3 regions of the Klebsiella variicola genome follow, and region 1 is predicted to be linked to each of the others. Evidence: predicted binding sites of a transcription regulator. Region 1 holds the regulator's gene; each other region holds the start of a gene.
What was found. Region 1 encodes LexA, which represses DNA repair genes until DNA is damaged. Its sites were predicted from a motif close to TNCTGTATGTACATACAGNA; they were not measured.
Positions count from the first base shown of each region.

Region 2: the regulator LexA is predicted to act here: its motif matches at 6,364-6,383, upstream of uvrB (excinuclease ABC subunit UvrB).
Region 3: the regulator LexA is predicted to act here: its motif matches at 5,405-5,424, upstream of umuD (translesion error-prone DNA polymerase V autoproteolytic subunit).

Region 1 covers NZ_CP010523.2:5,178,936-5,186,467, reverse strand. Annotated here, with positions in the region: gene ubiC (chorismate lyase) at 1-289, shown strand, start outside; gene ubiA (4-hydroxybenzoate octaprenyltransferase) at 302-1,168, shown strand; gene plsB (glycerol-3-phosphate 1-O-acyltransferase PlsB) at 1,226-3,649, opposite strand; gene SP68_RS24195 (diacylglycerol kinase) at 3,778-4,146, shown strand; gene lexA (transcriptional repressor LexA) at 4,269-4,877, shown strand; gene dinF (MATE family efflux transporter DinF) at 4,947-6,263, shown strand; gene SP68_RS24180 (CsbD family protein) at 6,499-6,708, shown strand; gene zur (zinc uptake transcriptional repressor Zur) at 6,804-7,319, opposite strand.
Region 2 covers NZ_CP010523.2:3,804,606-3,812,137, forward strand. Annotated here, with positions in the region: gene yvcK (uridine diphosphate-N-acetylglucosamine-binding protein YvcK) at 1-500, shown strand, start outside; gene eptA (phosphoethanolamine transferase EptA) at 604-2,244, shown strand; gene pmrA (two-component system response regulator PmrA) at 2,244-2,915, shown strand; gene pmrB (two-component system sensor histidine kinase PmrB) at 2,919-4,016, shown strand; gene uvrB (excinuclease ABC subunit UvrB) at 4,267-6,288, opposite strand; partial or broken gene SP68_RS26785 (hypothetical protein) at 6,700-6,909, shown strand; gene SP68_RS17850 (ABC transporter ATP-binding protein) at 6,999-7,532, shown strand, end outside.
Region 3 covers NZ_CP010523.2:3,321,505-3,329,036, reverse strand. Annotated here, with positions in the region: gene SP68_RS15680 (AraC family transcriptional regulator) at 1-594, shown strand, start outside; gene SP68_RS15675 (DUF441 domain-containing protein) at 578-1,024, opposite strand; gene SP68_RS15670 (YbaK/prolyl-tRNA synthetase associated domain-containing protein) at 1,142-1,642, opposite strand; partial or broken gene SP68_RS28930 (hypothetical protein) at 1,738-1,897, opposite strand; gene SP68_RS15665 (glycosyltransferase family 9 protein) at 1,892-3,028, shown strand; gene SP68_RS15660 (DinI family protein) at 3,198-3,440, opposite strand; gene umuC (translesion error-prone DNA polymerase V subunit UmuC) at 3,704-4,966, opposite strand; gene umuD (translesion error-prone DNA polymerase V autoproteolytic subunit) at 4,969-5,388, opposite strand; gene SP68_RS15645 (BPL-N domain-containing protein) at 5,883-6,659, shown strand; gene SP68_RS15640 (TetR/AcrR family transcriptional regulator) at 6,686-7,273, opposite strand.

The DNA.
Region 1 (7,532 bases):
CGAGCCGCGCTACTGGCTGCGGGAGATTATACTCAATGCCGATGGCGAACCCTGGCTGGCCGGGCGCACGGTGGTGCCGGAGTCGACACTGTGTGGTCCGGAGCTGGCGCTACAGCAGCTCGGGCAGATCCCGCTGGGCCGATACCTGTTCACGTCGTCGACATTAACCCGCGATTTTATTGAAATTGGTCGCGATGCAGCGCTGTGGGGGCGTCGTTCCCGCCTGCGGCTGAGCGGCAAACCCCTGCTGCTGACCGAGCTGTTTTTGCCTGCGTCGCCGTTGTACTAAGAGGAAGAAAAAATGGAGTGGAGTCTGTCGCAGAATAAGCTGTTGGCGTTTCATCGCCTGATGCGCACTGACAAACCGATCGGCGCTTTGCTGCTGCTGTGGCCGACGCTGTGGGCGCTGTGGGTGGCCTCGCCGGGCGTCCCGCCGCTGTGGATCCTGGCGGTATTCGTCGCCGGCGTCTGGCTGATGCGCGCCGCCGGCTGCGTGGTGAATGACTATGCCGATCGAAAATTTGATGGTCACGTAAAGCGTACCGCCCGTCGTCCGCTACCGAGCGGCGACGTTACCGAGAAAGAGGCGCGAACGCTGTTTATCGTTCTGGTGTTGCTCTCCTTCCTGCTGGTGCTCACCCTCAACACCATGACCATTCTGCTGTCGGTCGCGGCGCTGGCCCTGGCGTGGGTCTACCCGTTTATGAAGCGCTACACTCATCTGCCGCAGGTGGTGCTGGGGGCCGCCTTTGGCTGGTCGATCCCGATGGCCTTCTCGGCCGTTAGCGAATCGCTGCCGCTGAGCTGTTGGCTGATGTTCCTCGCCAACATTCTGTGGGCGGTGGCCTACGATACCCAGTATGCGATGGTGGATCGCGATGACGACGTGAAGATCGGCATCAAGTCCACGGCGATCCTGTTCGGCGAAAACGATCGTCTGATTATCGGTATCCTGCAGGTGGCCGTGCTGGCGCTGATGGGCGCGGTGGGCTGGCTGAATGGGCTGGGCTGGGAATACTACTGGTCGTTGTTTGTCGCGGCAGGTCTGTTTGGCTGGCAGCAGAAGCTTATCTTCAATCGCGAGCGCGATAACTGCTTCAAAGCGTTTATGAACAATAACTACGTCGGGCTGGTACTATTCCTGGGCCTGGCGATGAGCTACCTGTAATCCCCTGTCCGCTTCCCCCCGGTGTATCGGGGGGAAGCGAGGGCAGAAAACACCGCGTTACGCGTCATCCTGCGTGACGCTTTCAATCGTCAGCCGCACATCCGACGTAATCAAGTCCGCCAGCATCCGATAAACCTTCAGCGTCTCTTCCGGCTCGGCATCGCCGGTGTCGCTAATGTAGCCTTCATCGCGCAGGGTCAGCACCAGGGTGCTGAACACCGCTTTGTCGAAGAACTCCGGCGCGTTAATGCCATGCAGCACCGACAGGCGCTGGGCCACGGTACGACTCTCTTTTTCCAGCGAACTGCGGTTGATCGACGGGTTGGCGCTCAGCAGCCAGAAGGTAATGGCATAGCGCTGCAGCGTCTCGCGCGCGCCAGCGGCCAGCAGTTGCAGGGAGCGAGAGTGCGACGGATTGAGGCTCATCACCTCGCCATCGACGACGATCAGCTCCTGACGCAGCATCTCGGCAATCAACGCATCCACCACCCCGGCCAGCTCTGCTTTCTCCCAGCGCAGGAACAGCTCGGCCTTGAGGAACGGATACAGCGTTTCGACATGGCGCAGCACTTCGGTGCGGCTGAGCTGACGATGCTGAGTCACCAGGGCGGCTAACAGCGACGGTATCACCAGCATATGGGCAATGTTGTTGCGATAGTAGGTCATCAGCACCGCCTGCTCGCGCGGCAGGATGATGATATCGCCGATGGTGTCCTTCTCCACTTCGAACTTGTTCATTTGCAGCGCGTGGTCGATAAGCTCGCTGGCCGAAGCGGAAGGTGTCGTCGCATCTGGCGAATAGGGCACATTGCGCAGCAGCGCGAGGTAGCACTCCAGCTGTTGGGTGAGCTGCTCCCGGGTCAGTGAACGCTGACGCGAGGCCAGCAGCGCCGTGCAGCACAGGTTCATGGCGTTGGCCGCGCCGGCGTTGTTGATGCGCACCATCAGGTCAGCGGCGATGTTGTTCACCGTTGGCGTCAGCCAGGAAGGGCGGATGGCTTCGATCGGGTCGATGGCTTCCCGCCACTCCGGCACATGGTGGTTAAGGTAGGTCATCAGCGGCAGTGGTTCGCCGAAGTTGACATAGCCCTGGCCAAGGTTGCGCAGCTTGCTCAAGCCACGCACCATCTGCGGCAGGCTCTCTTTCTCTTTGGTGGCGCCGCGCAGCTCTTTAGCGTAGGTGCCTACTTCCATCACGTGTTCATAGCCGATGTAGATAGGCACCAGAGTGATCGGCCGGGTGCCGCCGCGCAGCATCGCCTGGATGGTCATCGACAGCGTACCGGTCTTCGGATCGAGCAGACGGCCGGTACGGGAGCGGCCGCCTTCGACGAAATACTCGACGGAATAGCCGCGGCTGAACAGCTCGCCAAGATATTCGCGGAACACCGTGGAGTAGAGCTTGTTGCCCTTAAAGGTGCGGCGGATGAAGAACGCGCCCAGGCGGCGGAAGATCGGCCCGGCTGGCCAGAAGTTAAGGTTGATGCCCGCCGCGATATGCGGTGGCACCAGGCCCTGATGATACAGGACGTAGGAGAGCAGCAGATAGTCCATGTGGCTGCGGTGGCAGGGGACATAGACAATCTCATGGCCGTCGTGAGCCAGCTGGCGCACGCGCTCGGCGTTATGCACGTTGATCCCCTGGTACAGGCGGTTCCAGGTGAAGCCGAGAATGCGGTCGGTCAGGCGGATCATCTCGTACGAGAAGTTCGCGGCAATCTCTTCCATCAGCGCGATAGCGTTCTGCTGAGCCTTCTCATGCGAAATTTTCTTGCTGCGCGCTTCGTCTTCCACCGCGCGGGCAATCGCTTTCGAGGCCAGCAGTTTATTAAACAGATCCTGGCGGGCCGGCAGACGCGGGCCGACGGCGGCCAGGCGCTGGCGGGCAAAGTGCATCCGGGCGACGCGAGCCAGCTTCTGGGCGATGATCTTATCGGTACCGTGCTCATCCGCCATGCGACGCAGCGACACGGAAGGCGAGAAACGCACGAAACTGTCGCGGCCGAGCCAGGAGACGGCGAAAAATTTCTGAATGCCGTTCAGCATCCGCAGCGGCGGATTGACTTCTCCTTTCTCACGACCCGGCGAGCGGCCGAACATGACCGAAACCGGCACCATTTGCACATCGAGGTCCGGATGGTTGCGGTGCAGATCGAGGTAGTCGTGGAACAGCTTGATGGACTCTTCTTTTGGCGTGTAATAGGTAAACACGCGCGGCCCACCGTGGATGAATACGTAACGCGGCAGCAGCGCGCCGTCGATCTCCAGCGGTTCAAGCGGGTCGGGTAAATCATGCGCCAGGCATTGGGCGCGCAGCGTCAGCAGGTCCGCCTTGGAATTATAGGGCAGGACGTACATGACCGGACGCGAGGTATCGAGTCCTAATTCCTGGGCAGGCTCTGCCGGAATAGACTTGCTTTTTACCAGCACCCGTAATGGTAAATTCAGTAATTTATAGTAAATTCGTTGCCAGCCGGACATAAACGATGTGAAGCCTCTGGTTAATCATGCAAATGCGCGGCAAGAATAACAGAAAGTGGGCAAAATTTCCGTTACCACGCGGCAAACGCGTACACTCATCGACGTCATTTACGTAAAAAGGTTTTGTGATGGCCAATAATACCACCGGGTTAACCCGAATCATTAAGGCGGCAGGTTACTCCTGGAAAGGATTTCGCGCAGCGTGGATCAACGAGGCCGCGTTTCGTCAGGAAGGTATCGCCGCCATCGTGGCCGTCGCGATAGCCTGCTGGCTGGACGTCGACGCCATTACCCGCGTATTGCTGATTGGGTCGGTCCTGCTAGTGATGATAGTCGAAATTCTCAACAGCGCGATTGAGGCGGTCGTGGACCGTATAGGCTCGGAATATCATGAGCTTTCAGGGCGCGCCAAAGACATGGGATCGGCGGCGGTCCTGCTGGCGATTATCATCGCACTGATCACCTGGGGAACGCTGCTGTGGAGCCATTATCATTAACGTTCTTCGCTAAGCCTCGCAAAATATAAACAATCTGCCGATTTTTGTGTGCCATGTGGTTCCAAAATCACCGGTAGCTGTATATACTCACAGCATAACTGTATATACACCCAGGGGGCGGAATGAAAGCGTTAACGACCAGGCAGCAAGAGGTGTTTGATCTCATTCGGGATCATATCAGCCAGACGGGCATGCCGCCGACGCGTGCGGAAATTGCTCAGCGCTTGGGGTTCCGTTCCCCAAACGCGGCGGAAGAACACCTGAAAGCGCTGGCGCGTAAAGGCGCGATCGAGATCGTCTCCGGTGCTTCTCGCGGTATCCGCCTGCTGACGGAAGAAGAACATGGCCTGCCGCTGATCGGCCGCGTCGCCGCCGGCGAGCCGCTGCTGGCGCAGCAGCACATTGAGGGGCACTATCAGGTCGACCCGTCGATGTTTAAACCCAACGCGGATTTCCTGCTGCGCGTCAGCGGCATGTCGATGAAAGACATCGGTATCCTTGATGGCGATCTGCTGGCGGTCCACAAAACCCAGGACGTGCGTAACGGCCAGGTGGTGGTAGCGCGCATTGACGACGAAGTGACGGTGAAGCGCCTGAAAAAGCAGGGTAACGTCGTCGAACTGTTGCCGGAAAACAGCGAATTTACCCCTATCGTTGTCGATCTGCGTCAGCAGAGTTTTACCATTGAGGGTCTGGCCGTTGGCGTGATCCGTAATGGAGAATGGCTGTAACGCCTGCCCCTGCGCAGCGTCATCTGATGCATGACGCTGCGACGTTTGTCCTCAATCAGGTCTCCGAACATGCTGCTCAACGCTGCCGATAAAGCGCTGTGGCGCCTTGCGATCCCGATGATTTTCTCCAATATCACCGTCCCGCTGCTGGGGCTGGTGGATACCGCGGTGATCGGCCATCTTGACAGCCCGGTATACCTCGGCGGCGTCGCGGTTGGGGCGACGGCTACCAGTTTCCTCTTCATGCTGCTGCTGTTTTTGCGCATGAGCACCACCGGGCTCACCGCTCAGGCCTGGGGTGCCAAAGATCCGCTGCGACTGGCGCGGGCGCTGGTGCAGCCGCTGGCCCTGGCGCTGGGCGCCGGGGTTCTCATCATCCTGTTTCGCCTGCCGCTGATTAACCTCGCTCTGCATATTGTTGGCGGCAGTGAGGCGGTGCTTGAGCAGGCACGGCGGTTCCTTGAAATTCGCTGGCTCAGCGCCCCCGCTTCGCTGGCCAACCTGGTGCTGCTCGGCTGGCTGCTGGGAGTCCAGTACGCACGGGCGCCGGTGATTCTGCTGGTGGTCGGTAATCTGTTGAATATTGTGCTCGACCTGTGGCTGGTGATGGGCCTGCGGATGAACGTCCAGGGGGCTGCGCTGGCCACGGTCACCGCGGAGTACGCCACTCTCATTATTGGCCTGATGATGGCGAAGCGGGTGCTGACGCTGCGCGGCGTGTCGCTGGCAATGCTGAAAAACGCCTGGCGCGGGGATCTGCGCCGTCTGCTGGCGTTGAATCGGGACATCATGCTGCGTTCCCTGCTGCTACAGCTGTGCTTTGGCGCGCTGACCGTGTACGGCGCGCGTCTGGGCAGCGACATTGTGGCGGTCAATGCGGTACTGATGACCATGCTGACCTTTACCGCCTATGCGCTGGATGGTTTTGCCTATGCCGTGGAGGCCCACTCCGGCCAGGCCTACGGCGCGCGCGACGGCAGCCAGCTGCTGGAAGTCTGGCGGGCGGCCTGCCGGCAGTCTGGCATGGTGGCGCTGGCGTTTGCCCTGATTTATAGCCTGGCGGGGGAGTACATCATCGCGTTGTTAACCTCGCTGCCTTCTCTGCAGCAGCTGGCCGATCGCTATCTGATCTGGCAGGCCATCCTGCCGGTGGTGGGCGTCTGGTGCTATCTGCTGGACGGCATGTTTATCGGCGCCACACGCGGCGCGGAGATGCGGAACAGCATGGCGGTCGCCGCGGCGGGGTTTGCTGTAACGCTGCTTTCGGTCCCGCTGCTCGGTAACCACGGTCTGTGGCTGGCGCTGGCGGTGTTCCTCGCCCTGCGCGGCCTGTCTCTGGCGCTGATCTGGCGTCGCCACTGGCGACACGGCACCTGGTTTAGCTAGTCATTGCCGTTCATCACGGCCATCTATGAATTCCCGCGGTTGCGCGCCGCTTACCGGGGCAACTCAGTAGCCCGGCTCAGCGTAGCGCAAGCCGGGAAAATCGCCTCAGCCTTACCCATCGGTATGATGGTTAAAAATTCCGAATAACGAATCGGTACCAGCATTCTCATCTATAGTTAATACCATGTCCGGTACAAAACGGGCTGTAAACCCACCGAATGATGAGGACGTTATCATGAATAAAGACGAAATCGGCGGTAACTGGAAACAGTTGAAAGGTAAAGCCAAGGAACAGTGGGGCAAACTTACCGATGATGATATGACCGTGATCGAAGGTAAGCGCGATCAGCTGGTCGGTAAAATTCAGGAACGGTACGGCTATGCGAAGGATCAGGCTGAGAAAGAAGTCTCAGACTGGGAGCATAAAAACGACTACCGCTGGTAGCGTTCCGTGGCTCAAAGAATAAAGCATTTGTGTTAGTGCCTGTCTGAATGGCGTAAGGATGCGCCGTTAACCCTGTTTCCCGCTGCGGCTGACGCTCAGCGGGCTTTCTTTTTCAGCTGAATGGAATGGTCGTGCTGGCAGTGTCCCGGCGTGCTGCAGGCTTCGACTTCCACGCAGTCTGCACAAAGGCCGTGAGCTTCAATCACGTTGTGGCGCAGGGCAAAGCCCATTCTGGCCGCTAACGTATGCATGATATCTTCCACCCCTTCCGCCGCCTCTTCCTTCACCACGCCACAGCGGTCACAGATAAACATGGCTGAGCTATGGGTCGGCTGGTCAAAGAGATGGCACAGCACATAGCTGTTGGTCGATTCAACCTTATGAACAAAGCCCTGCTCGAGTAAAAACTCCAGCGCGCGGTAAACCGTCGGCGGTTTAGCCTGCGGCTCTTTGTCACGCAGGAGATCCAGCAGATCGTAGGCGCTGATCGCCCCTTGTTGCAGGCTCATCAGGCGCAACACCTCCAGACGCTGTGGGGTCAGGCGTACGCCGCGCTGCGCGCATAGCTTTTCAGCATGCGCTAACATCTCTTGCGAAGGGGTCTTATCCATGAGCATCCTCGGGTTGCGTGAATTTGAATCTGTTACTTTATCACGTTCCTCAGAAAACACCGAGAGCCGGCAGGTGATACGGGTCATACTTCAGATTGTCGGTACCTGCGCCAGTTCCGGGTGCTGGCCGCTGACTTTCGTGCAGACTACGCCTTAGTCGATCGCTAAAACCGTCCTGCCCGATTTAATCGCAACACGCATGACCCTGGGTAT
Region 2 (7,532 bases), 1.4 Mb from region 1:
TGGATTTGATGGCGCTCGATCATGAAGGCCATGAAGTTTACGGCGAAGTGAATATCGATCAGCTCGACAACCTACCGCAGGAGCTGATGCTTACCCCACCGGTACCCGCCACTCGCGAGGCGGTGGAAGCGATCGCCGAAGCCGATCTGATCCTCATCGGCCCGGGCAGCTTTTACACCAGCCTGCTGCCGATCCTGCTGCTCGACGAGATGGCCCAGGCGCTGCGCCGCACCCCGGCGCCGATGGTGTTTATCGATAATCTGGGTAAAGAGCACAGCCCGGCGGCGAGGCTGTCGCTGGCGGAGCGCATTGCGATTATGGAGCACTACGTGGGTAAGCGGGTGGTGGATGCGGTGATCGCCGGGCCAAAAGCCGATATCCGCGGCATCAACGACCGGCTGGTGATCCAGACGCCGCTGGAGGCCAGTGACGTGCCCTATCGCCATGATCGGGCGCTGCTCCGCGGCGCGCTGGAAAAGGCGATTCAGCTTCCTGGCTGACGCTGCGCGCCGGAGGGCCAACCTTCGGTGCACCTTAAAATCTTAAGGTTGTCTTAAAATAGGGCTGGCACTATACGCTTATCTCTTTCTGTGGGTAGGTATTATGTCGTTATTGCCTCTGCGTCGGCCGCTCTTCAGCCGCACGACTTATTTGATTCTCTTTGCTTGCTATATCGGTATCTTTCTCAACCTGGCTTTTTATCGCCAGGTTTTCCCGTTACTGCCGGTAAACAGCCTGCATAACTGGCTGGTATTCCTCAGTATGCCGATCGTGGCCATTAGCGTGATGAATATCATCACCACCCTCGCCTCGTTCCTGAAGCTCGATCGGGTGGTCATCAGCCTGTTTATTCTGCTCAGCGCGTCGGCGCAGTACTTTATCTGGAACTTCGGGGTAGTGATCGACCGCAGCATGATCACCAATATCCTCGACACCACTCCGGCGGAGAGCTTTGCTCTGCTCTCCGGCGAAATGATCGCCGTCCTCGGCCTCTCGGGGGTTTTAGCGGTATTCGTCGCCTGGTGGGTGAAAATCCGTAAGCCCGCCACACGGTGGCGCGGCGCGGCGATGCGCCTGCTCAATATCGCCGTTTCGGCGCTGCTGATTATTCTGGTGGCCGCGCTGTTCTACAAAGATTACGCCTCGGTGTTCCGTAACAACAAAGAACTGGTGAAATCCCTGAGTCCCTCCAACAGCATTGTGGCGCTGAACTCGTGGTATGCGCACAACCGCATGGACAATCTGCCGCTGGTGAAGATTGGCGAAGATGCCAGGCAGAAACCAGTGATGCATAGCGGCCCCCGCAAAAACCTGACGATTGTGGTGCTGGGCGAAACCTCGCGCGCCGGGAACTTCTCGCTGGGCGGCTACGATCGGGAGACTAACCCACGCCTGCAACAGGACGACGTGGTGTACTTCCCGAAAACCACCTCCTGCGGCACGGCAACTGCGGTTTCCGTCCCCTGTATGTTCTCCAATATGCCGCGCGCGCATTACGATGAAGAACTGGCGCACCATCAGGAAGGCGTCCTGGATATTCTGCAGCGCGCCGGTGTTCAGGTGCTGTGGAACGACAATGACGGTGGCTGTAAAGGCGCCTGTGACCGTGTACCGCACCAGAACGTCACCGATCTGCACCTCAGCGGTCAGTGCATCGACGGCGAGTGCTACGATGAGGTCCTGTTCCATAATCTGGACAGTTACATCGACAACCTGAAACAGGATGGCATTATCGTACTGCATACTATCGGCAGCCACGGCCCGACCTATTACAACCGCTATCCGGCTGAATTCAAAAAATTCACCCCGACCTGCGATACCAATGAAATCCAAAGTTGTACGCAACAACAGTTGACCAATACCTACGACAACACCATTCTGTATGTCGACTATGTTGTTGATAAAGCGATAAAATTACTGCAATCCAAACAGGATAAATTTACCACTAGCCTGGTTTATTTGTCAGACCACGGCGAATCGCTGGGTGAAGATGGCGTCTATTTGCATGGTCTGCCGTACTCAATTGCGCCGGATACGCAAAAACACGTGCCCATGCTGCTGTGGCTGTCGCCGGATTACCAGCAACGTTACGGTGTCTCCAGCCAGTGTTTGCAACAACAGGCCAAGACGAAGGATTATTCACAAGATAATCTGTTCTCCACCCTGCTCGGCCTGCTCGGCGTCAGCACCCACGAGTACCAGGCAGCAGATGATATTTTAACGCCATGTAGAGAGGCTGGTTGATGAAAATCTTAGTCATTGAAGACGATGCGCTGCTGTTGCAGGGGTTGATTCTGGCGATGCAAAGTGAAGGATACGTATGCGACGGCGTCTCCACAGCGCACGAAGCGGCGCTATCGTTGGCCAGCAATCACTACAGCCTGATCGTACTCGACCTCGGCCTGCCGGATGAAGACGGTCTGCATTTTCTCACCCGTATGCGGCGGGAGAAGATGACCCAGCCGGTGCTGATCCTCACCGCCCGCGATACGCTTGAGGATCGCATTAGCGGTCTCGATACCGGCGCGGATGACTATCTGGTGAAACCCTTTGCCCTGGAAGAGCTGAATGCGCGCATTCGCGCCCTGCTCCGCCGGCATAATAACCAGGGCGATAACGAAATCAGCGTCGGCGATCTGCGCCTCAACGTCACCCGCCGCCTGGTATGGCTGGGTGAGACGGCGCTGGAATTGACGCCAAAAGAGTATGCCCTGCTGTCGCGGCTGATGATGAAAGCCGGTAGCCCGGTGCATCGTGAAATCCTCTACAACGACATCTACAGCTGGGACAACGAGCCGGCGACCAATACCCTTGAGGTGCATATTCATAACCTGCGCGAAAAGATTGGCAAATCGCGGATCCGCACCGTCAGGGGTTTTGGCTATATGCTGGCTAACCACATCGACACGGAATAGACCATGGCTCTGTTTGCAACCGAAACCTGGACCATGCGCCACCGGCTGCTGCTGACCATTGGCGCCATCCTGGTGGTCTGCCAGCTGATCAGCGTCTTCTGGCTATGGCATGAGAGCAAAGAGCAGATCCAGCTGCTGGTGGCCAGCGCCATCGAAGGCCACAATAACCAGAAACATGTGGAGCATGAGGTACGGGAAGCGGTCGCCAGCCTGCTGGTGCCGAGCCTGTTGATCGTTGGCCTGGCGCTGTATATCAGCATGCTGGCGGTGCGCAAGATCACCCGCCCGCTCTCCCGACTGCAAAGCGAGCTGGAGAGCCGCACGCCGGACAACCTCACCCCCATCGTGCTCAGCGAATCGGTGCCCGAAGTCACGGCGGTGACCACCGCCCTGAATCAGCTGGTTTCCCGTCTCAATCTGACCCTCGACCGTGAGCGGCTGTTTACCGCCGACGTGGCGCATGAGCTACGTACCCCGCTGGCCGGCCTGCGGTTGCACCTCGAACTACTGTCGAAAGTGCACGGCGTGGGCGTCGACCCGCTGATCCAGCGCCTCGACCAGATGACCACCAGCATTTCGCAGCTGCTGCAGCTGGCGCGCGTCGGACAGTCTTTTTCCGCCGGCAGCTATCAGCAGGTGCTGCTGCTGGATGACGTGGTCAAACCGCTGCAGGATGAGCTGGAGACCATGCTGGCGCAGCGTCAGCAGCGGCTGCTGCTGACGGATGTCGAAAGCGAGGCCATCGTCTCTGGCGACGCGACGTTAATCCGTGTGATCCTGCGCAATCTGGTGGAGAATGCTCACCGCTACAGCCCGGAAGGGTCAACTATCCGCGTGTCGGTGAAAGCGGGCCTGATGCCGGTGATGGCGGTGGAAGATGAAGGCCCAGGGATTGATGAGGCGAAAAGCGGCGAACTCAGTAAAGCGTTTGTGCGCATGGACAGTCGCTACGGCGGCATAGGCCTCGGACTGAGCATCGTCACGCGCATTGCTCAGCTGCATGACGCCCAGTTCTTCCTGCACAACCGCCAGCCGGGGCCCGGCGTCCGCGCGTGGGTGTTATTCCCGCGGCGCGCGGGTCAGAACGTCAGTACCCACTGATGGAAAAAGGCAACAATAATAACCAGGGCGGTGGCGACCGCCAGATATTCACGGAAGTTGATTTTTTGCATGGGCGCTATCCTCATCATGGGGAGGTTAGTGTCGCCTGGCGAGATTAAGCAAACATTAAGAAGGCCGCAATGCGGCCTTTTTTCTTCTCAAAGGTTTGCTATCTGGTAGCGGGACAATGAGAGAAGCGTCCCGCCTTCACTACGCCCCACACGCCCACTCCGGCAGTATGCGCCGGGACTCAGGAGGCGGCGATAAACAGCTCGCGCAGCTGATGCAACTGGTCGCGAATTTGCGCCGCCTCTTCGAACTCGAGGTTCTGGGCGTGCTGCATCATCTGCCCTTCCAGCTCGTGGATCTTCTGCTGCAGCGCTTTTGGCGTCATCTCCACGGCGCTAAGCCCGGCAGGCTCAACGGCCTTCGCTTTACCGCGCCCTTTGGCTTTAGTTTTCGCCAGGCCCTGGCCCAACTGCAGGATATCCACCACTTTCTTGTTGAGGCCCTGCGGTACGATGCCATGCTCTTCGTTATAACGCTGCTGTTTCTCCCGTCGACGCTCGGTCTCGCCAATGGCTTTGGCCATGGAAGGGGTGATCTTATCGCCGTAAAGGATGGCCTTGCCGTTGATGTTTCGCGCCGCGCGGCCGATGGTCTGGATAAGCGAGCGTTCGGAGCGCAGGAAGCCCTCTTTATCGGCATCCAGGATCGCCACCAGCGACACCTCCGGCATATCCAGCCCCTCACGCAGCAGGTTGATCCCTACCAGCACGTCAAACTCGCCAAGGCGCAGGTCGCGGATAATCTCCATGCGCTCGACGGTGTCGATATCCGAGTGCAGATAGCGCACCCGCTCGCCGTGCTCCTCAAGATACTCGGTTAAATCCTCCGCCATCCGCTTAGTGAGGGTGGTCACCAGCACGCGCTCGTTGATGGCCGTGCGCAGGCGGATCTCTGACAACAGATCGTCTACCTGGGTGGCTACCGGCCGCACTTCGATGATCGGGTCAAGCAGACCGGTCGGCCGCACCACCTGATCCACCACTTCGCCGCCGGATTTATCCAGCTCGTAGGCGCCGGGGGTTGCCGAGACGTAGATGGTTTGCGGGGCCAGCGCTTCAAATTCTTCAAACTTCATCGGCCGGTTATCCAGCGCCGACGGCAGGCGGAAACCGTACTCCACCAGCGTCTCTTTGCGCGCCCGGTCGCCCCGGTACATACCGCCGATCTGCGGCACCGTAACGTGGGATTCGTCTATCACCAGCAGACCGTCTGCCGGCAGATAGTCAAACAGAGTGGGCGGCGGCTCGCCGGGCCCGCGACCGGAAAGGAAGCGCGAGTAGTTTTCAATGCCCGAGCAGTAGCCCAGCTCGTTCATCATTTCGAGGTCGAACTGGGTACGCTGGGTTAAGCGCTGCTCTTCCAGAAGCTTGTTGTTGGCCAGCAGAACCTTGCGCCGCTCCGCCAGCTCCAGCTTGATCTCTTCCATCGCCTGGACGATGCGTTCCCGCGGCGTCACGTAGTGGGTCTTGGGATAAATGGTGTAGCGCGGCACCGTCGATTCCACGTGGCCGGTGAGCGGGTCGAACAGCGACAGGCGCTCGACCTCTTCATCAAACAGCTCAATGCGCAGCGCGATATCGTCGGATTCCGCCGGGAAGACGTCGATCACCTCGCCGCGCACGCGAAAGGTGCCGCGCTGGAAGGCCTGATCGTTGCGGGTATACTGCAGTTCGGCCAGACGGCGCAGGATAGCGCGCTGGTCAATCAGCATCCCGACCGTCAGGTGCAGCATCATCTTCAGGTACAGGTCCGGGTCGCCGAGGCCGTAGATAGCCGAGACTGACGCCACTACCACCACGTCGCGCCGCTCGAGCAGCGCTTTGGTCGCCGACAAGCGCATCTGCTCGATATGTTCGTTTACCGAGGCGTCCTTCTCAATGAAGGTATCTGAGCTGGGGACGTAGGCTTCCGGCTGATAGTAATCGTAGTAGGAGACGAAATACTCGACGGCATTCTCCGGGAAAAACTCTTTCATCTCGCCATAGAGCTGGGCCGCCAGGGTTTTGTTTGGCGCCAGCACCATCGTCGGCCGCTGCAGGTCGGCAATCACGTTGGCGATGGTGAAGGTTTTACCGGAGCCGGTGACCCCCAGCAGCGTTTGATGCGCGAGCCCATCCTCCAGCCCCTCTTCCAGGCGGCGGATGGCTTCCGGTTGGTCTCCGGAGGGGCGAAAGGCGGAATGCAGAACAAACGATTTACTCATTGATCAAAACCTGAAGATGGATTTAGCGGCCGGTGTTTAATTCTACCCTCCGGGCCATTTTTTGCCAACAAATTATACTGGATATTTAAACAGTACATTACTATGATAGCGTCAGTAAACGGCTTATTTCGGCGCCATGGTGCGCATAAAACGCGCGCCGGGTGGAATAATCCTCCGGCCGGCAGGGTTATCCCCAGAAATTTTTACCTTTTAACATTTGTCAAGCGGACGGGTGAAAGTTTTATGGCAGTAGATGACGCTTTTCTTACACCCATTGATTTTATATAACACGCTGATATTTAAGTGCTTTAACGAAAAGACGCCTTTCGCGCCAATTCAGCCGCAGGCCGCGTACGCTCTAGCTTACCGCAGGTTTTCTAACTCTAATGCACAAGGTTATCCACAGGAATAGTGGATAACTGTCTGCAGCCCAAGACCGCCGCCGCCCGGCGCAAATCGACTTTCGCTGTAAACCGTGCGGCGAAAAATTTTTATCGAACTATTTTTGATAACTATCCGTTTAAAGCCGCTCGATTTTTGCTGCTTTTTGCACCACCCTTTAGCGTCGGGCACCGGAAAAGTGCAGCGCCCGCGCTGACTATGCCCGATGGTGTCGGCGTTTCGCGGTTTTTTCCGAGCGTTCTTTTTCCTGGCAAGAGTTTTGCAGCATCTTTCTGTCGCCCTGACGCCAGGATAAGGAGAAAACGTCCATGTTGAATTTACAGGCAGTAAATCATTTTTACGGTAATCAGCACTCGCTGTGGAATGTCGATCTTGAACTACGCCCGGGAGAGTGCATTGGCGTACTGGGACGCGAGGGAATGGGAAAAACCACCCTGGTCAACTGCATTGCCGGCCATCTGCCGGTGGCCAGCGGTCGGATGACCTGGCATGACATTGGCGCCCCGCCGTGCGATCTCACCCCCCTGTCCGCTCAGTCGCGCAGCGCCATCGGCATCGGCTACGTGCCGCAGGATAAACGCATCTTTTCCCAGCTCAGCGTGGAAGAGAACCTGCATATTGCCCTGGCGGCCGGGAAACCCGGGGCTAACGCCAGCGGCGGCGAAATTTATGACCATTTTCCCGAACTCTATGCGCTACGGCAGCGCAAAGGCGCTTCGCTAAGCGCCGACGATCAGTACCAGCTGGCGCTGGCCAGGGCGCTGATCGTCCAGCCACGACTGCTGATCCTTGACGAACCCTCACGCGGCGCAGGGCCGCGCTGCCTGCAAAAGCTGGCGGAA
Region 3 (7,532 bases), 1.9 Mb from region 1:
GTGTGGGTCCCGGGACAGCTTTTCCACAGTAACCGCGCCACCCCCGGCGCCCAGGTGTGTTTCCTGTTCATCGAGCCGGGCGCCGCGCCGATGCCGGACCGCTGCTGTACGTTGAAGATTTCTCCGCTGGTGCGGGAGCTGATCCTCACCCTGGCGGAACGCGGCGGGGAGTTGCTGGCCGCCCCTGCCACGGCCCGGCTGGTGCAGGTTCTGTTTGATGAGCTGCCCCGGCAGCCGCAGGAGCACCTGCAGCTGCCGGTATCAAACCACCCGAAAATTCGTCAGATGGTGACGATGATGGCCGAGGATCCGGCGCGCTGGCAGACCCTGAGCCAGTGGGCGGCGGTGTTTGCGATGAGCGAGCGCAATCTGGCCCGCCTGGTAGTGCGCGAAACGGGGCTGAGCTTTCGCCGCTGGCGCCATCAGCTGCAGCTGATCCTCGCGCTACAGCTGCTGATCCGCGGGCAGACGGTGCAGCAAACGGCTCAGGCGCTGGGCTATGACTCCACCACCGCCTTCATCACCATGTTTAAAAAAGGACTCGGACAGACGCCGGGCCGCTATCACGGCAGCCTGGCTACGACTTCCCAATAAACAATGAGATGATCCCGGCGGCAATCAGCGGTCCGACCGGGACGCCGCGAAACAGGGCGACGCCGAGTACCGTGCCGACCAGCAGCCCGGCCACCAGATGCGGCTGGGTGCCCATCAGCGCTACGCCGCGCCCGCCGAGCCACGAAACAAACACCCCGACCGCAATCGCCAGCAGTGATTTCCAGTTCATAAAGGAGTGGATCAGCGTCGAGGGCGGCAGCGTACCGCTGGCGATAGGCGCCATCACGCCGATGGTTAAAATAATGATCCCGACAGTCAGCCCCTGTTTCTCAATCCAGGGAAAGAAGGTATTCAGCGGTGTAACGCGCACGATAATCAGCACGAGGATAGAGATCGCTACGGTGGTGTTATGGCTGATAAAGCCGAGCGCCGCCAGGCCCAGCAGGATCAACAGGGTGGTATCAAACATGTACAGAGGTCCTTGCCAAAAAAAGAAAGCCAAAAAATATCCCGCTTACTCTACGCATCGTGGCGTGAATAAACAGGATTTTCACGCCATGCGGCGAAAATCAGGGCGGATGCCCGGTTAGCTAAGGCGGCGAAAGGTCGCGATCTCCGGTCGGGCGATATGTAAATAATCCTCGGTATCGAGAATGATCGACCGATCCAGGCGTCCGGCGTTAAAGGCGATTTGTGGAAAGCGCTCAAACAGCAGCGGGTCGGCCACCAGCCGCAGCGCCGGATGGAAGCTGAAGGGGGGAATGGCGCCGAACACGCAGGCGGTGAGGGCATCCACTTCCGCCGGACTGGCCAGCGAGGCTTTGCTTCCGCCGATATGTCGGGCCAGGCTGGCGAGATCGGCCTGCTGATCGGCGGCGAGGATCGCCAGCACATGCTGGTTGACGCCGTTTCCTTTTACTTTACAGACTAGCGCTTTTGCGCCCTGGCCAAGCGCGGTGCCGCGGATCGCCGAGACGGCTTCGCACTGACCGACCGCGTCGTGCGCCATCACCCGGTAGCGCGCCTGGTGTTCGTCGAGCAGCGCGCACAGGCGCTGGTGGATATTACCTTCTACTGCTTCAAGCATAGCGTCCTCCTGACATCATCAAGCCGCCAGCTTAGCGCTGTTGCGTCAGCCTGCCAACGGTGGGCCGGGAAATTCACCATTCGCTCATTATTGCTTCACAGTGCTGTGGTGCAATCTCGCAGGCGCAGCAGATGAGTTTTGTAAATAAAAAAAAGAATGATTTTCATTTTCAATCGAACTTTTTTTATTTCGCTCAGTCTCTATCGGACGACACAGAATATTAATAATTGCCGTAATGAGGTTAGGATGATGCACGATGCAACCATGCAGGGTTCCCCACGCAAGAAGTTTAATAAAATAAGGGAGCTCAACAGACGGCGGAATTACTTTACTAAGAAAGTACGTAATGCCCTGCGGGTGGGAGTGGCGAAAGCGCTCTGGGACCGCCGACGCTGTCAGCCGGTGGATTTATCGTCCGCGAAAACTGTCTTACTCATGCGTAATGAGGGGGCGATCGGCGATGTGGTGGTGGATTCCGCGCTGGTAAAATGCCTGCATCAGTCAGGTTATATCGTTGATTTTCTACTGACGACCTCTAACAGCCAGGTGATGCGCTATAACCCGCGGATCCGCCATATTTATGAGGCTGAGCCGGTCAATTCCGCTGATTTTTTGCGTAAATTTAACCATAACGTTCCCCGCGACGTCATTAATGAACTGGCTAATAATAAGTACGATATTATTATTGACCCTTCGCTGTTCGATATTCCCGTGCATCGCCTGCGGCTTTTTCGACAAATAAAAGCCAAATCAGTACTCGGGTTTAATAAATGGCCATCGATTAAACATTACTCTCACTCTTTTGATTTTGACTGCCAGCGCTGGCACGTAACGAAGACGTTCGCGTTGATCGCCGACTATCTCCAACTGGACACCCGCGCTCTGGACACTTACGACCTGGCGGTGCCCGGGCCGATTATGCAGGAGGTGGCGCAGTATCTGGCGTCGCTGAGCGGAAAAGCGGTAGTGATTAATATTTTTGCCGGCCATGCCGACCGGAGTCTCTCCCAGACGCAGCTGGCCGAACTGCTCGACAAGCTGCGGGCTCGCCATCCGGGGCTGGCGGTTATTCTGCTCGATCACCGGCGTGAGATCCGCATCTCGCTGCCGCCGGAGGTGGTGATTAATCCGTTTAACACGCTGCACCATGCGATGGCGCTGATTGCCCAGGCGGAGCTGATTATCTCTCCGGACACCTCGGTGGTGCATATGGCGGCGGCGTGGAACAAACCGCTGATCGCGGTCTATAAGGACGTTCTGCTCAATAACCGGCTGTGGGCCCCGGGCTATGACAACGCCAGGCAGATCATTGTTAAATGCGGGAAGGTCCATCAGCATCGCGAGCTGGTGGATCGGATAATGGCGGCGCTACCGGAGACGCTGTGAGGCGATGAGGGGGGCTGGTAGGGCTCACCTGCTGGCCGTATGCAAGAGCCAGCAGGTGAGCGAAGGTTGCATTGCCAGTCTGCAACCGCCGCTATTGTACTGTTGCCCGCAGCTCTGACACATCCGGGAAAGCTCTTAAAGAGATGGCCACCGCCAACGATGGGCGGCATCACTCTTCAGTGAGCCACATATCCGCTTCTTCAAACATCTCCTGCACCGTACGGCTGATCAGTTCTTTTTCATGCTTGCTGGCGTCGGTGTTGATCGCCGGCAGCGTCATCATCGGCTTCACCCGCACTTCCGCTTCCGGGAAAATGCGCTGCATGCGTTTGGTCAGTTCGTTAAGAATGGTCTCTCTGGCACCCGGCAGCCCGGCAAAATTGCGCTTGTCATAAATCAGTTCCACAAACATCTTCTGTCCTCTGTATGCTGATCGCGGGCGATAGTTTTACTGTATTAATGTACAGTGTCAAGCGAATGCCGCGGTGCTGCTCATCCGCAACCTCGTGCGGTAGACGGGCTGCGCGCAAAAGCAGCACCTCGTCCGCCGGCGGTCAGGCAGGCCTCACTGACGAGCGGAGGGGATTTCCGCGCTGCAAAGGCGTTATCGCTGATTGCGTAGGCCTGGTAAACGCAGTGACCTTCACCCGAAGCGATGTCATTACCTGCGTACATTCATTTCGCGACGGGTAGGTCTGAATATCGGGTGGTGTAAGCCGGGGAAAGCATTTCACGCTTCATCGCCCAGGATTTTTCGATCCCCTGACCGGCAAACCAGACCTTTCCTTTCCCGGATTGATTTAATTGGTCGATAACGTCCATTAACGCAGCACTATTTTTGCGCGGAGCGTTATCGTCAAATAAGTTTAGCTGCGCTATGCCATTACTGAAGAAATCAGCAAGCATAACACCGGCTTTCATATATCGATAACCATCAATCCAAATTCTCTGCAGGCAGTTTGTGGCACAATTTATAATGTCACGGGTATCATTCGATGGCGTTAATAACCTCATTGACGCTTGATTGCCATAATATGTTTCATTAACGGCGTGCGGACTCGTCCGGACAAATACGCTAACGAAGCGGCAAAATTGATGCTCACTGCGTAATTTTTCTGCTGCTCGCTCAGCATAGGCGCAAATGGCTTGATGCATATCTGAATACTGCGTTACCCGGTTGCCAAAAGAGCGACTACAAATAATCTGTTGTTTTGTTGGGGAAAATTCTTGTAGCTCAAAACATGGCTCACCACGCAGTTCGCGAACGGTCCTTTCCAGCACCACATTGAAGTGCTTTTTTATGACCCATAATGAGCTTTCAGCCAGATCCAGAGCGGTATTAATACCCATTAAATTAAGTTTTTTACTCATTTTTCGCCCAACGCCCCAGACCTCTTCAACAGGGACAAGGGCGAGTAGCCTGCGTTGGCGCACAATATTGGATAAGTCGACAACGCCGCCAGTGCCGCGCCATGTCTTGGCGGCATGGTTAGCGAGCTTGGCTAATGTCTTGGTTTGCGCAATACCTACGCCCACCGTTAAGCCAGTATTTTTCAATACGTTAGTTCTTATTTCATGGCCGAAGGTGGATAAGGGGACGCAATTCATTACTCCGGATAAATTAATAAAGGCTTCATCGATGGAGTAGATTTCTATTGACGGAGACATTGCCGTGAGCGTTTGCATAACACGGTCACTGAGGTCGGCATAAAGCGCATAGTTAGAACTGAAAAAATGAACACTGGAATAATAAGGGTTATTTTTTATTTTAAAGAAAGGTTCGCCATTTTTTATACCGAGGGATTTTGCTTCGGCAGAGCGAGAAATAATGCAACCATCGTTATTGGACACGACCACAACAGGCTTCCCCTTTAAATCAGGGCGAAAAACCGTTTCACAAGAAGTATAGAAGTTATTGACATCGACGAGGGCAAACATAATTATTTATGCGCTTTAATGCTAAAAATGACCACGCCAAATATTTCTAACTCTTCGGCATTATGAAACGAAATGGAAGCGTAATCGCGATTGTGGGGCACTAGCTGTAAAAAAGGATGAGTGCGAAGTTCTTTCACGGTGAATTCACCTGCGATAGCCGCAATGACGATATCACCATGTACGGCAGACAGTGAGCGGTCAACCACTAAAAGGTCTCCATCACTGATGCCGGCATCACGCATAGACTCTCCGCTGACTTTGATGAAGTAGGTAGCACTCGGATGTTTTATCAATAATTTATTGAGATCCAGCCTGTCCTCAACATAATCCTGAGCGGGGCTGGGAAATCCGCAGGGCACCCTCTCGGAGAAGAGGGGGAGCATGAGTGGGGGCGAAATCTCAGTTGGCCGAGTAAACTGCATGGTATCGATCCTCGAATACTGTTTTTATATACAGTATTATTGAATGTGCTGATGGATCAAGGCGCACGTGACGTTGTTTTTATAACTGCATGAATATAATGATGATTTATGTAAAACATGCCATGTGGTGTTGTTGCTGAACTGCCATCGCTGTGTAGCGCGACCAGTACGCCAATGTTGACGTTTGCCCGGTAAGACGACCGCTGTATTACATGGAGCATGATCGACTCTTTTTTCACCCTCTCTTCGGTATTTAATGTTATTGAGAAGGCAATAAGATATGAGAATATCTCATTAAAAGATATTTATAAAATATTGTCGCCTTTACCTTACAGAATAAATAAATATTATTTATTTTAACTAAAACGGCTTGACAAATTTGATGTTGAGGATAAATTTGAGCAATCGCTCTAATTTATTGTCATCATCTGCGGGATCCAAAAGTGATACGCTGTGATTAACCATGACACTACATAACCAGGGGATCTACTGACATGAAAATTTTTTTCCAGGGCACCAGACTTAAAAAAGCAAAAATACTAACGGTTGCCTTTTCTTTCGCCTTTTTCACCGCATCGGTGCTGGCAAAGCCCTCGCAATCAGAGAGTTATAATGTCGCTGTTTATCGCGGGGAGGCCGGGTGCCCAGGCTGTTCTGAAATGGTGGTAAAATCGCTGGTCGCGACAGGCCTGCCTCTGCACATCTCTTATGTTGGCGAAAAAGAAAAGCTGAAATTAAATGCGCAAACACTGAAAAAATTCGATCTCTATATTCAACCTGGCGGCGGTCAGGATATACCCGGCTCTTATCAAGCCCTGGGTGATGAAGGGGCAGAGGCTATCCGCAATTTTGTGAAAAGTGGCAAATCCTTTCTTGGTCTTTGTATGGGAGCCTATCTTGCCGACAAAGACTGGATAGGGCTTATTGATGCGCCTTTAGAATCAGAGGTGGGGAGACCCGGTTCGCAGGCCGTTGATGAAGGCGATTATACCCTGCAACTGACATGGAATAATAAACAAGAGCCTTTTTACTACCAGGATGGGCCTTATCTCAACAGTAGTATCTCAAGTACTGGATTCCAGCCGATCGCTTACTACAAGAATGGAGATATCGCCATTGGTAAGTACCGGTATGGTAAGGGAAACATCATCCTGTCAGGTCCGCATCCTGAAGCCGATGAGACCTGGATAGACAGCGCTGCGCCAGGGAATACGACGGCAGAAAGTAAAATGCAGCGTATTTTAAGTTATCTCAATATAAAAAAGGGTTAACTGATACGCTACCTTGCTTCACCCACTCAGAAATCTTTTTTAAGTATTTTAAAGGCAAGCTCAGATATTTCATTAAGAAAAATGCTGCGTCTGTCTTCTGAATAATCGAGGATCAGCAAGCTGGAATACCCATCAATTAATGTGTTTATTTGTCTGGCTGAGGTAGCGGCGTTTTCCGCAAGGAACTCGCCTTCCTGCATCCCTACGCTAATGATGCCTTCAAGAATAGTGATCCATTGCAGGGAGTGATCGTGCACTAATTTAGCATAATCCGCATCGCGTGCTGCCATTGGCCATAGTTCAAGGTAGAGCAGCCAGTGTGCCGAAGGTGCATCGGGTAACAGCGTTCTGATATAGAGGTTTACTCTTTCACTAGCGCTCATTTTTTCTGACGCGTTTAAAAACGCATGACATTCTTGTATGTCATTTTCAAACATATACTGAATAGTGGATTTCTTGAGCGTTTCCCAGTCTCGATAATAGTGATAGATATGACTTCTGGAAATATTCATTTTCTGCGTCAAATCACGGGTTGAGACATTGCTAAACCCTTTTTCTCTGAACAGTTGTAGCGCAGCTATTTTTATCAACTCAGAAAAATTGGCCGTTTTCAATATTTCAACCTTAATCACTATCCATTAAAGCGCGAACTATATCATAATTTCTGAAACCTTGCACGTGTTCAACATTCGGGGATAGCTGTTAGCATTGTGTTTTTTATAGCATTAACAAAATAACGAAAATCTATTTTGTGGGTCTGGTATAAATTCAGCTGCAGGGAGGTTGCTTTATTATTAGCTATGCGCAGGATGCTATTCCTGCCGCGTGCGGTAGTGGCCGCAACGGTGGAGTGGAAAACCGGGAAAGAGAACG